Regions from separate parts of the Paraburkholderia sp. SIMBA_027 genome, predicted to be linked through region 1. Evidence: riboswitches for the same ligand, from Rfam matches in the RefSeq annotation. Region 1 holds a riboswitch; each other region holds the start of a gene.
What was found. A riboswitch is a leader RNA that binds a small molecule or an ion and turns the genes downstream of it on or off. The one in region 1 is predicted to bind cobalamin.

Region 1 (3,259 bases):
ATCGTCGCGAACGATTCGCGATAGATCGCCTGGCCGTCGCGGATGTAATCAGACATCAAAAAGGCTCCGGGGCGCGCTGCGCGATGGTGTGCGCGGCGGCGTCGAGGGTCAGGTGGCGCGCGACGAGGCGGCCGAAACCGGCTGCGCTCGCGTCGCGCTCGTAAAGGTCGTAATGCGCCGGCGCGGCGGCCAGCAGCGTGAACGGCGCGCGGTGCGCGGCGGCGCAGGAGCGCTCGCAGCCGCTCAGGTGCGCCTGCACGTGCGGCGGCAGATGCGGCGCGAGGCGCAGCGCGTCGGCCTTGGTGTCGGCGCGGCTTTTCGCGCAACCCGCCGAGCCCGTGCAGGCGATCGTGCGCGCGAGCGGATCGGCGGCGTCGACGCTCAGGCCGAGCGCGCGCAGGGCGTCGAGCACGGGCATCAGCGCCGCGCGCGCGACGTGCGGCACGAGCGCGCCTTGCCACGGCGTGATGCGCAGCGTGGCGTCGCCGTGGCGTTCGGCGAGGTCGGCGAGCGCGTCGAGCGTGGCGGCGTCGAGGCGCGCGAGCGGCGGTTGCGCGCCGACGTAGCCGTCGCCGTTCGCGTGCAGCGCGTGCGCGCCCAGGCGTCGCGTGAGATCGACGCGCGGGCGCTGCCAGTTCGCGGGCGCGTGGTGATCGGCGGCGGGCTGTGGCGTCGGGATCGCGAAATCGGCATGACGTTGCGCGGCGTCGAGCAATGCAGCGGCGCCGTGCGAGGCGATCACGTCGCGCATGCGCAATTGATCGGGCGCGGCGAGATCGAGAAACGCATGCAGCAGCGCGCGGATCAGCGCCTGAACGTGCGTGGCGGCGATGGAGCCGGTCGCGCCGTCGTCCGGACAACCGGCGAGACCGAACGCGAAACGCGTTGCGTCGCCTTCGCGCGTGGCCGCGAGCCAGATATCGTGCGGATGATCGAGCGCCGCGAGTGACTCGCCGCCGTCGATCAGCAGGGCGAATTTCGGCGACAGCGCGGCGAAGCGCGGCTCGTTTTGCAGCATCGCGACGAGCGGCGCGGCGAGCGTCGTGGTGTCGAACAGCGCGTGCGGATCGAGGCCCGCGAGCGGGCTCAGCATCAGATTGCGCAACTCGTCGGCGGCGCACAGATTCGCGGGCGTCTGCACGCCGTTCGCGGGGCCGAGGCCGCCGGCGATCAGCGCGGCCGTGAGCGCCGCTTCCTGGCCCGCGCGGACGCCGCGAATCTGCACGTTGGCGCGGTTGGTCAGTTCGAGCGTGCCGTCGGCATCAGTGCGCGCCGCGTGCGCGATGGCGCGCGCCTGGGCGGCGCTCAGCACGCCGCCGGGCAGACGGATGCGGCACAGTCCGCCGTCACGCGCCGCGACGACGCGCACGAGCCCCGGACACGCCGAGCGGCGCGCCTCGGCAAGCGTGGCAGGGGACGAAGCGGGCTGCGAATCGTAATTCAAGGGACACCGTGGTTGCGTCGCGCGAGTCGGAGCGCCCCGGCGCGGTGCGCTGGCGGGACGATGGCCGCCGGTACACCCCGCCCGGCATGGGCTCGCACGAACAGTCGTTCGGCCGGCAGGTCTCCTGGCTCGCAGGTCGGCGGCCGCATCGGCCTTCCCGGTAAAACCAGTGGCTCGGGTGGATGCGGTCTCGCTGCTCACAGTCGCGGGGGCGGCCACAGTTTTGCTGTGTTCCCTTTTATGCCGTCGAGGTTTTCAGGCCCGTCCGGCGCCGGCGGAAGCGGTATTATGCCCGTTTTCCAGCGTGCTCCGCGAGACGAAACGGCGCGCGCGCAACCCGGAACGGAGATCGGATGCAGGGCAGGCGGGCGTGGCTGACGGTGATCGGCATAGGCGACGACGGATACGCGGGACTCGGACGCGCCGCGCGGCGCGCGCTGTTCGAGGCGGATGTCGTGACGGGCGGCGAGCGTCATCTCGCGATGCTGCCCGCGCGCGTGGGGGCGCGCCGCGAGGCCTGGCCGCAGCCGTTCAGCGTCGCGCCGCTGCTGGCGCTGCGCGAATCGTCGCAATCGCAGTCGCGCGTATGCGTGCTCGCGAGCGGCGATCCGATGTGCTTCGGCGTGGGCGCGACGCTCGCGCGTCATGTGCCGATCGATGAAATGGCGGTGCTGCCCGCGCCGTCGTCGCTGTCGCTAGCGGCGGCGCGGCTCGGCTGGGCCTTGCAGGACGTGGCGGCGGTGTCGCTCGTCGGCCGTCCGCTCGACGCGCTGCGCCGCCATCTGTTCGCGCGCTCACGCGTGCTTGCGCTGAGCGCCGACGGCCGCACGCCCGCCGCGCTCGCGGCGCTGCTCGCCGCGCAGGGTTTCGGCGCGACGCGCCTGAGCGTGTTCGAGCATCTGGGCGGTGCGCTCGAACGTCGCATCGAAGGCCGCGCCGATGCGTGGCAAGTGGACGAATGCGCCGCGCTCAATCTGGTCGCGTTCGAATGCGAGGCCGACGACGCCCGGCGTGCCGATGCCTGGACGCTCACACCCGGCCTGCCCGACGACGCCTTCCAGCACGACGGCCAGCTCACCAAGCGCGATGTGCGCGCGCTCACGCTCGCGCGCCTCGCGCCGACGCCGGGCGCGCTGCTCTGGGACGTGGGCGCGGGCAGCGGCTCGATCGGCATCGAATGGATGCGCGCGCATCCCGCTTGCCGCGCGATCGCGATCGAAGCGAACGCGCAGCGTCAGCGCTTCATCGAGCACAACCGTAACGCGCTGGGCGTGCCCGCGCTGCAACTGGTGGCGGGCCGCGCGCCCGATGCGCTCGCGGGCCTCGCCGCGCCGGACGCCGTGTTTATCGGCGGCGGCGTGACGGTGCCGGGCGTGCTCGACGCCTGCTGGGAACGGCTCGCGCCGGGCGGGCGGCTGGTCGCCAACGCGGTGACCGTGCAGAGCGAGGCGGCGCTCGTCGCGTGGCGCGCGCAGCACGGCGGCACGCTCACGCGCATCGGCATCGGCGAGGCGGAACCGCTCGGGCGTTTCGATACCTGGCGCCAGGCGCTGCCCGTCACGCTCTACGACGTGCGCAAGCCATGAGCGCGCGCGCGCCTCGTCTCCTGTTGCTCGGCGGCACCGGCGACGCGCTGCGCATCGCGCGCACGCTCGCGCCCGAGCATGTGTACAGCCTCGCGGGTCTGGGCCGCGTGCCCGCCGATCTCGCGTGCGCCGTGCGCGTGGGCGGCTTCGGCGGCGCGCCAGGACTCGCGCGCTATCTCGCCGACGAAGCGATCTCGCTCGTGCTCGACGCCACGCATCCGTACGCCGC
Region 2 (3,259 bases), on a different contig from region 1:
CCCTTGTACGAGAGATCGATGCCCTGAATATGCGCTCGGCCCACGTTGACGGGCAGGAAGGTCTGCGAATCGTAGGTGATGAGGTCGTGCACGCGCGTGTCGTAGAGCGCCGCCGTGAAGGTGCCGATCGACGTCGCCGCGTCGAGCGCCACTTCCACCGTGTCGCTGCGCTCGGGTTGCAGATTCGGATTCGCGTAGCCCGGATAGTAGAGGTCGTTGAAGGTCGGCAGACGGAACGCGTTGCCGTACGACACGCGCGCGGTATAGACCGGCGTGATCGCCCACGCGAGCGCCGCGTTGCCCGTGTTCACGCTTTGCCCCTGTACGATCTCGTGGCGCCCGGCGAGGAACAGCGTCCAGTCGCCGAGCGTCGCCGACTGATGCAGCGAGACGGCGGAATCGTTGCGCGCGGGCAGGCCGTCCGGCACATCGACGGGAAGATACGCCTGCTCGCGCGTGAAGTCGTACGCGAGCTTGGTCTCGCCCGAGAGCGCGTGACCGAACAGCGTGTGACCGGTTTCCTGATGCGTGATCGACGTCGACGTGCTCAGGCGCGTCGAATCGATTTCGTCGGTCGGCATGCCGGGGTCGTTCGCGTAGAGGAACTGGCGGTCGTACGCATAGCCGAACGACTGGTCGAACTGCGTGGTCGGCGTGATGTCGAGATGAAACGCCACGCCGGTCGTGAGCTGATGATCGCGCTGGCGATCCGCGTAGCCCGCGTTGTCGTACGAGAGATCCGAGCGGTGATAGAGCGCGAAGGTCGAGATCGACCAGTTCTCGCGCGCGTAGCCAAGACGCGCGTCCACGTCCTGCGCGTGATACGGATTGCGGCCGTCCTCGTGACCGTAGGCCCACGGCTTGGTCGCGTCGATGCCCGCGGTGTTGTAGTCGTGCAGACCGAGCGAATACGTGAGTCCGCCGAGCGCCGCGAGCGGCCCGCTCGACGGCACGGTGCCCGAGGTGCGCAGCTGCGTGTCGAAGGTCTTGTTCGAGCCGCCGCCGAATGACACCGTGGTTTGGTTCGGCTGATTCGAGGCGTGGCGCGTGAAGAGCTGCACGACGCCGCCCACCGCATCCGCGCCGAACGACGCCGCCGCCGGGCCGGAAATCACTTCCACGCGATCGAACGCCGAGGTCGGCAGATCGGCCCACGCGGCCGTGCCCGTGGTCGCCGAGCCCACGCGGATGCCGTCGATGAACACGGCCACCTGATTGGCCGCCGAGCCGCGAATGCTGACCGACGCCGTCGCGCCGGGACCGCCGCTCTGCGAAACGCTGACGCCCGGCAGCGTGGCGAGCGCCTGCGTGATGCTCGGGTCGATCGGGTCGAGCCGGTCGAGATCGGCGCGCGTGAGCACCTGCGTGCTGGCGTAACGCTGATCGAACGATTGCGGCAGATGCTGCGTGTCGCCAACCACGAGAATGTTCGGCAACGTGGCGTCGGCCTGGGTTGGTTCAGCGCTTTCTTCAGCACTTTGCGGCGACGTTTGCGCATAAGCGCCTTGCCAGGCGCAGGCCGCGACGGCGGACGCGAGAACGGTGGAAGCGAATTGACGATACTTCATGAGCAGACAGATCCAGAGGTCGAACTGTCCTTGCAACGGGCGGCCGCGCGGGCGGCGCGCGCGCATCGGGACACCCCGCCCTTTGCGGCTGCTTGGACCTCGGTCGATGGCAGGTCTCCTGGCTCGCGGGTCGTCGCCCGATGCCGGCCTTCCCGGTTTCCCAGTGGCCCTCGCTGGCATGGACTCGCCGCTCACAGTTGCGGGGACAGCCGCAGACTTCCGGCGCGCGCGCCGTTACTGCGTTCCCTTTTGATCCCGTCGCCGGGAACCATCAGCGCGCGAGCGTAAAGGCGGCGCGTTCCGCGCGTCAACCTCCGGCGCGCCGGGCGATGCGAAAAAACGTCAGATGCGACTCGCCGCCCGCATCGCTCATTCGAGCGGAAAGCCCTGCCTGAAGGTCTGACGCAGAAAATCGGCGAACAGCGTCACCGCGCGCGGCACATGCGCGCCATAGGGCCGCACCACGTGCAACTGCGACGCGAACGCCCCCACCGGCCGCCACGCCGGCAGCAGCACGACGAGCTTGCCCGCCTGCAACGCGGCCTGCGCGCTGAAATCGGGCAGCAGCGCAATGCCCAGATTTTCGAGCGCGGCGTCGCGCAGCGCCTCGCTGTTATTGGCCGACACCGGCCCGTTCACGGTCACGTTCACGCGCGACTGCTCGGCGCGCCGCCCGGCTTTTTCGAACGACCACGCGCCCGACCCGAGCGTGCGCGGATAGTAAAGACAGTCGTGCTGCGCAAGATCGGCGGGCGTTTGCGGCGTGCCGCGCAGCTTCAGATACGCGCGCGTGGCGACGATCACCGAACGCGTGTCGCAGAGCTTGAACGCCACATGCGTTTCCGGCACCTGCGCGCTGTGGCGGATCGCGAGATCGAAACCCTCGCTCGCGATCGACGTAAGCCGGTCGGACAATTCGAGCTGCACGCGCACCTCGGGATTCGCCCGCGCGAACTGCGCAAGCCGCGGCACCAGTTGCTGACGCGCGAAGGCCACGGGCGCGGTCACGCGCACCGTGCCGCGCGCGACGTCGGCCATTTCGCGCACGCTCGCGAAACTCGTGGCGATGCGCTCGAACTGCGCGCGCGTGTCCTCCACGAGCCGCCGCCCCGCTTCCGTGAAGCGCACGCTGCGCGTGGTGCGCTGCACCAGCGCGACGCCCGCCACGCGTTCCAGTTCGGCGATCCGCTGGCTCATCGCGGCTTTGCTCACGCCGAGCCGCGCAGCGGCCGCCGTATAACTGCCCTGCGCCGCCAGCACGTTCAGCCAGTGCAAATGGGTCCAGAGCGCTTCGACGTTCTGCGTATCCACGAAATGACTCCTGCCCCGAATCCTCAAAGATGCGCCGATGATAGCACCGCGCCCGCGTATCTTTCAGCGCTGCGCATGGCGATTGTTCACGCTGGAAAACAATCAATTCAGCCTGCGTGGCTGTGCAGACGCCTGCCGCCTCCGTACACTGGCCGTCATAGTGACGATCAACCGATGCTCAATCGATACCCAACTTCGAGGAGATGACATGCAGCCCTTTACCGATTCCGCGGACGTAGTCAACTACATCGGCGGCAAGCGCGAACGCGGCGCGGGCGACCGCACGCAATCCGTCTTCAATCCGGCGACCGGCGCCGCCGCGCGCCGTCTGGTGCTGGGCGAAGTCGCCGACGTCGACGCCGCCGTGGCGAGCGCGAAAG
Region 3 (3,259 bases), on a different contig from region 1:
GCGTGGTCCTGACCGACGAAGGCGCCGCGCTGCTCGGCGACGTGAGCAGCACATTCGAGCGGCTCGCCACGGCGGCAAGCCGCTTGCGCCGCCATGATGTGCCGGTTCGCGTGTCGGGCATCGTGCGCGTGAATGTGCAGCCCAGTTTCGCACTGGGATGGCTGCTGCCGCGTCTGGAAGATTTCCGCAGCCGCTATCCCGAGATCGATCTGCGGCTGTCGACGACCTCGCGCAAATTGCGCTACATCGGCCACGCGTTCGATATCGGCGTGCGCGCGGGGCCGGAAACCGGCGACGGTGTGATCTCCCGTGCGCTGATGGCCGACGTGCGGCTACCCGCGTGCAGCCCGGCGCTTCTGCATCGGCATCCGATTCGGGAAGCGGCGGACCTGCGCCACCACACGTTGCTGCATTCGAGCACCACGCGGTCCGCATGGGCGAGCTGGCTGCGCGAGGCGGGCGCCGCTGATCTACAGCCGCACCGTGAAATCGAACTCGACCACACCTATCTCCAGCTGGCGAGCGCGGTAGAAGGCCTGGGCGTCGCGCTCGCGTCGCTGCCGCTGATTGCTCGGGACATCGCCGCCGGGCGGCTCGTCTGCCCGATTGCCGCGCCGGGATGGCGCGCACCCGACTACACGCTGGTAATGAACGCCGATCGCGCGCGCGATGAAGCCGTCGTGGCCTTCGGGCAATGGATGATCGACAGGGCCGGGCGCGAAGCCTGACGTACCGGCAATGGCAACCGCAAGCGCAAGCGCACGCCATCGAATACCTCGCCATCGAATCCAGGCTTTTTTCTCGTGTGCAATTGACGTCTGGGCCGTCCGCCCATTACGCTTGCGGGCTGATGGTTCCCGGCGACGGGATCAAAAGGGAACGCAGTGACGACGCATTGCGTCGAGTCTGCGGCTGCCCCCGCAACTGTAAGCGGCGAGTTCGTGCCATTCGGCGCCACTGGGAAACCGGGAAGGCGGGCATGAGAACCGTGACCCGCAAGCCAGGAGACCTGCCATCGACCGAGGTCCATGCAGCCGCAACGGGCGGGGTGTCCCAATGCGCAAACCACCGCTTCGCGCGGTGCTTCGTTGCAGGACAGCCCCGACCTCAGGATCTGTCACATGTCCATCGCTCTCGAACCGGCCGCTGCGCCGGGAACCCTTCGCCGTCGCGTCGCCAGCATTTACGCCGTGCTCGCGGTCTTCAATATCGGCGCGTGGATCTGGGCGTTCATCGCCTTTCACGCGCAGCCGCTGCTGCTCGGCACCGGCCTGCTCGCCTATGGTTTCGGCTTGCGTCATGCCGTCGACGCCGACCATATCGCCGCCATCGACAACGTCACCCGCAAGCTGATGCAGGACGGCCGGCGTCCGGTTTCCGTAGGTTTCTTTTTCGCGCTCGGTCACTCGGCCGTGGTGCTGCTCGTGGCGATTGCCGTCGCGGCGACGGCGGCGGCGCTCGAAAGCCGCTTCGAGGCGTGGAAGGATATCGGCGGGGTCATTTCGACGAGCGTCTCCGCGCTGTTTCTGTTTCTGATCGCCGCGATGAACATCGTCATTCTGCGCGGCGTGTGGCGCGCGTTCGGCAAGGTCCGGCGCGGCGAGCGCTACGACAACGACGACCTCGATCTGCTGTTGAACAGCCGCGGCCTGCTTTCGCGCCTGTTCCGCCCGCTGTTTCGCCTCGTGTCTCGACCGCTGTGGATGCTGCCGCTCGGCTTTCTGTTCGGGCTCGGTTTCGACACCGCGACCGAAGTGAGCCTGCTGGGCATTTCCGCGAGCCAGGCGGCGCAAGGCGTGTCGATGGGCGTGGTGCTCGTGTTTCCGGTGCTGTTCGCGGCGGGCATGTCGCTCGTCGATACGACCGACGGCATCCTGATGCTCGGCGCCTACGACTGGGCCTTCGTGCGCCCCATCCGCAAGCTCTATTACAACCTCACGATCACGCTCGTTTCCGTCGCGGTCGCGGTGCTCATCGGCGGTATCGAAACACTCGGTCTGCTCGCCGATCACTTCGACCTCAAGGGCGGCTTCTGGAACGTGATCGGCAGCCTCAACGACAATTTCAACAACCTCGGCTTCGTCATCATCGGCGTGTTTATTTTTGCGTGGGTGATTTCGTTCCTCATTTACCGCCTGAAACGCTACGACGAACTGCCGGCGCTGCAATCCGATCGTTGAACGCGCAATCACGCGACATCGCAAGACACATTCGGCGTCCTCGCCCGCGCACGCAAACGGGCGAGGACGTCGTGGTTCAAGCGCGCCGCTGACGCAGATAACCCACCGCCGCGAGCGCCACGCAACACCCCAACGTGGCGATCACTTCGCCGCGGTGATCTTCGCTGAGCACCATCACCACGAAGGCGCCGCAGATCAGCGCAACGACCAGCACGCCCAGGAAGGGGTGCAGCCACATCCGCACCTTCAACGGCCCGGCGGACACGAGTTGCTGGCGCAGACGCAACTGGCTCACGGCAATCACGAGGTAGACCAGCAGCGCGATCGCGCCGGTCGTCGAGAGCAAGGCGTCGAAGACATATTTCGGCGCAAGATAATTCGCCCCGCACGCCACGAACGCCACGAGGCTCGACGCCATCACGGCGCGCGCCGGCACGCCGCTCGCGGTCGTGCGCGTGACGAAGCGCGGCGCCTGCTCGCGCCGGCCGAGCGAATACATCATGCGCGATGCCGTATACAGCGCTGAGTTCAGGCAGCTGCCGACCGCGACCAGAATGAGGCCGTCGGTAATGAGTCGCGCGTACGGAATATGGAAGCTGCGCAGCACGGCCTGATACGCGCCCAGACCCGTCAGATCGGCGTCGTTCCAGGGCACCGTGCAAATGATGACGAGCACCGAGCCGATATAGAACAGCGAAATGCGCCAGACCACCGAGGTAATCGCGCGGCCGATTTCCCGCGCGGGATTTTCCGATTCCGCCGCAGCGATCGTCACCACTTCAGTGCCGAGGAACGTGAACATCGTCGTCAGCAACGCACCGACGATCGGCGCCATGCCGCGCGGCATGAATCCGCCATGACCGGTCAGCGTGTGCCACGGCGTGAGGTGGACGGACGGCATCAGCCCCGCGATCGCCGCAATCCCGCAGCCGATAAACAGCAGAATGCCGGCCACCTTGATGATCGCGAACCAGAACTCCAGTTCGCCGTAATTCTTGACGCTCGCGAGGTTCGCGACCGTGAGCGCGGCCGTCACGAGCACCGAGATCTGCCAGACCGGCACGTCGGGCACCCAGCCG

Region 2: linked by a shared signal. The riboswitch ahead of SB764_RS09865 (TonB-dependent receptor domain-containing protein) and the one ahead of cobG (precorrin-3B synthase) in region 1 are both predicted to bind cobalamin.
Region 3: linked by a shared signal. The riboswitch ahead of SB764_RS08330 (HoxN/HupN/NixA family nickel/cobalt transporter) and the one ahead of cobG (precorrin-3B synthase) in region 1 are both predicted to bind cobalamin.

What each region holds. Positions count from the first base shown of each region.
Region 1 covers NZ_JAWRWY010000018.1:140,141-143,399, forward strand. Annotated here, with positions in the region: gene SB764_RS29985 (precorrin-8X methylmutase) at 1-56, opposite strand, end outside; gene cobG (precorrin-3B synthase) at 56-1,444, opposite strand; cobalamin riboswitch at 1,541-1,735, opposite strand; gene cbiE (precorrin-6y C5,15-methyltransferase (decarboxylating) subunit CbiE) at 1,798-3,030, shown strand; gene SB764_RS30000 (cobalt-precorrin-6A reductase) at 3,027-3,259, shown strand, end outside.
Region 2 covers NZ_JAWRWY010000004.1:408,492-411,750, forward strand. Annotated here, with positions in the region: gene SB764_RS09865 (TonB-dependent receptor domain-containing protein) at 1-1,568, opposite strand, end outside; cobalamin riboswitch at 1,659-1,856, opposite strand; gene SB764_RS09870 (LysR family transcriptional regulator) at 1,938-2,879, opposite strand; gene SB764_RS09875 (CoA-acylating methylmalonate-semialdehyde dehydrogenase) at 3,088-3,259, shown strand, end outside.
Region 3 covers NZ_JAWRWY010000004.1:62,446-65,704, forward strand. Annotated here, with positions in the region: gene SB764_RS08325 (LysR substrate-binding domain-containing protein) at 1-728, shown strand, start outside; cobalamin riboswitch at 835-1,032, shown strand; gene SB764_RS08330 (HoxN/HupN/NixA family nickel/cobalt transporter) at 1,122-2,180, shown strand; gene SB764_RS08335 (amino acid permease) at 2,257-3,259, opposite strand, start outside.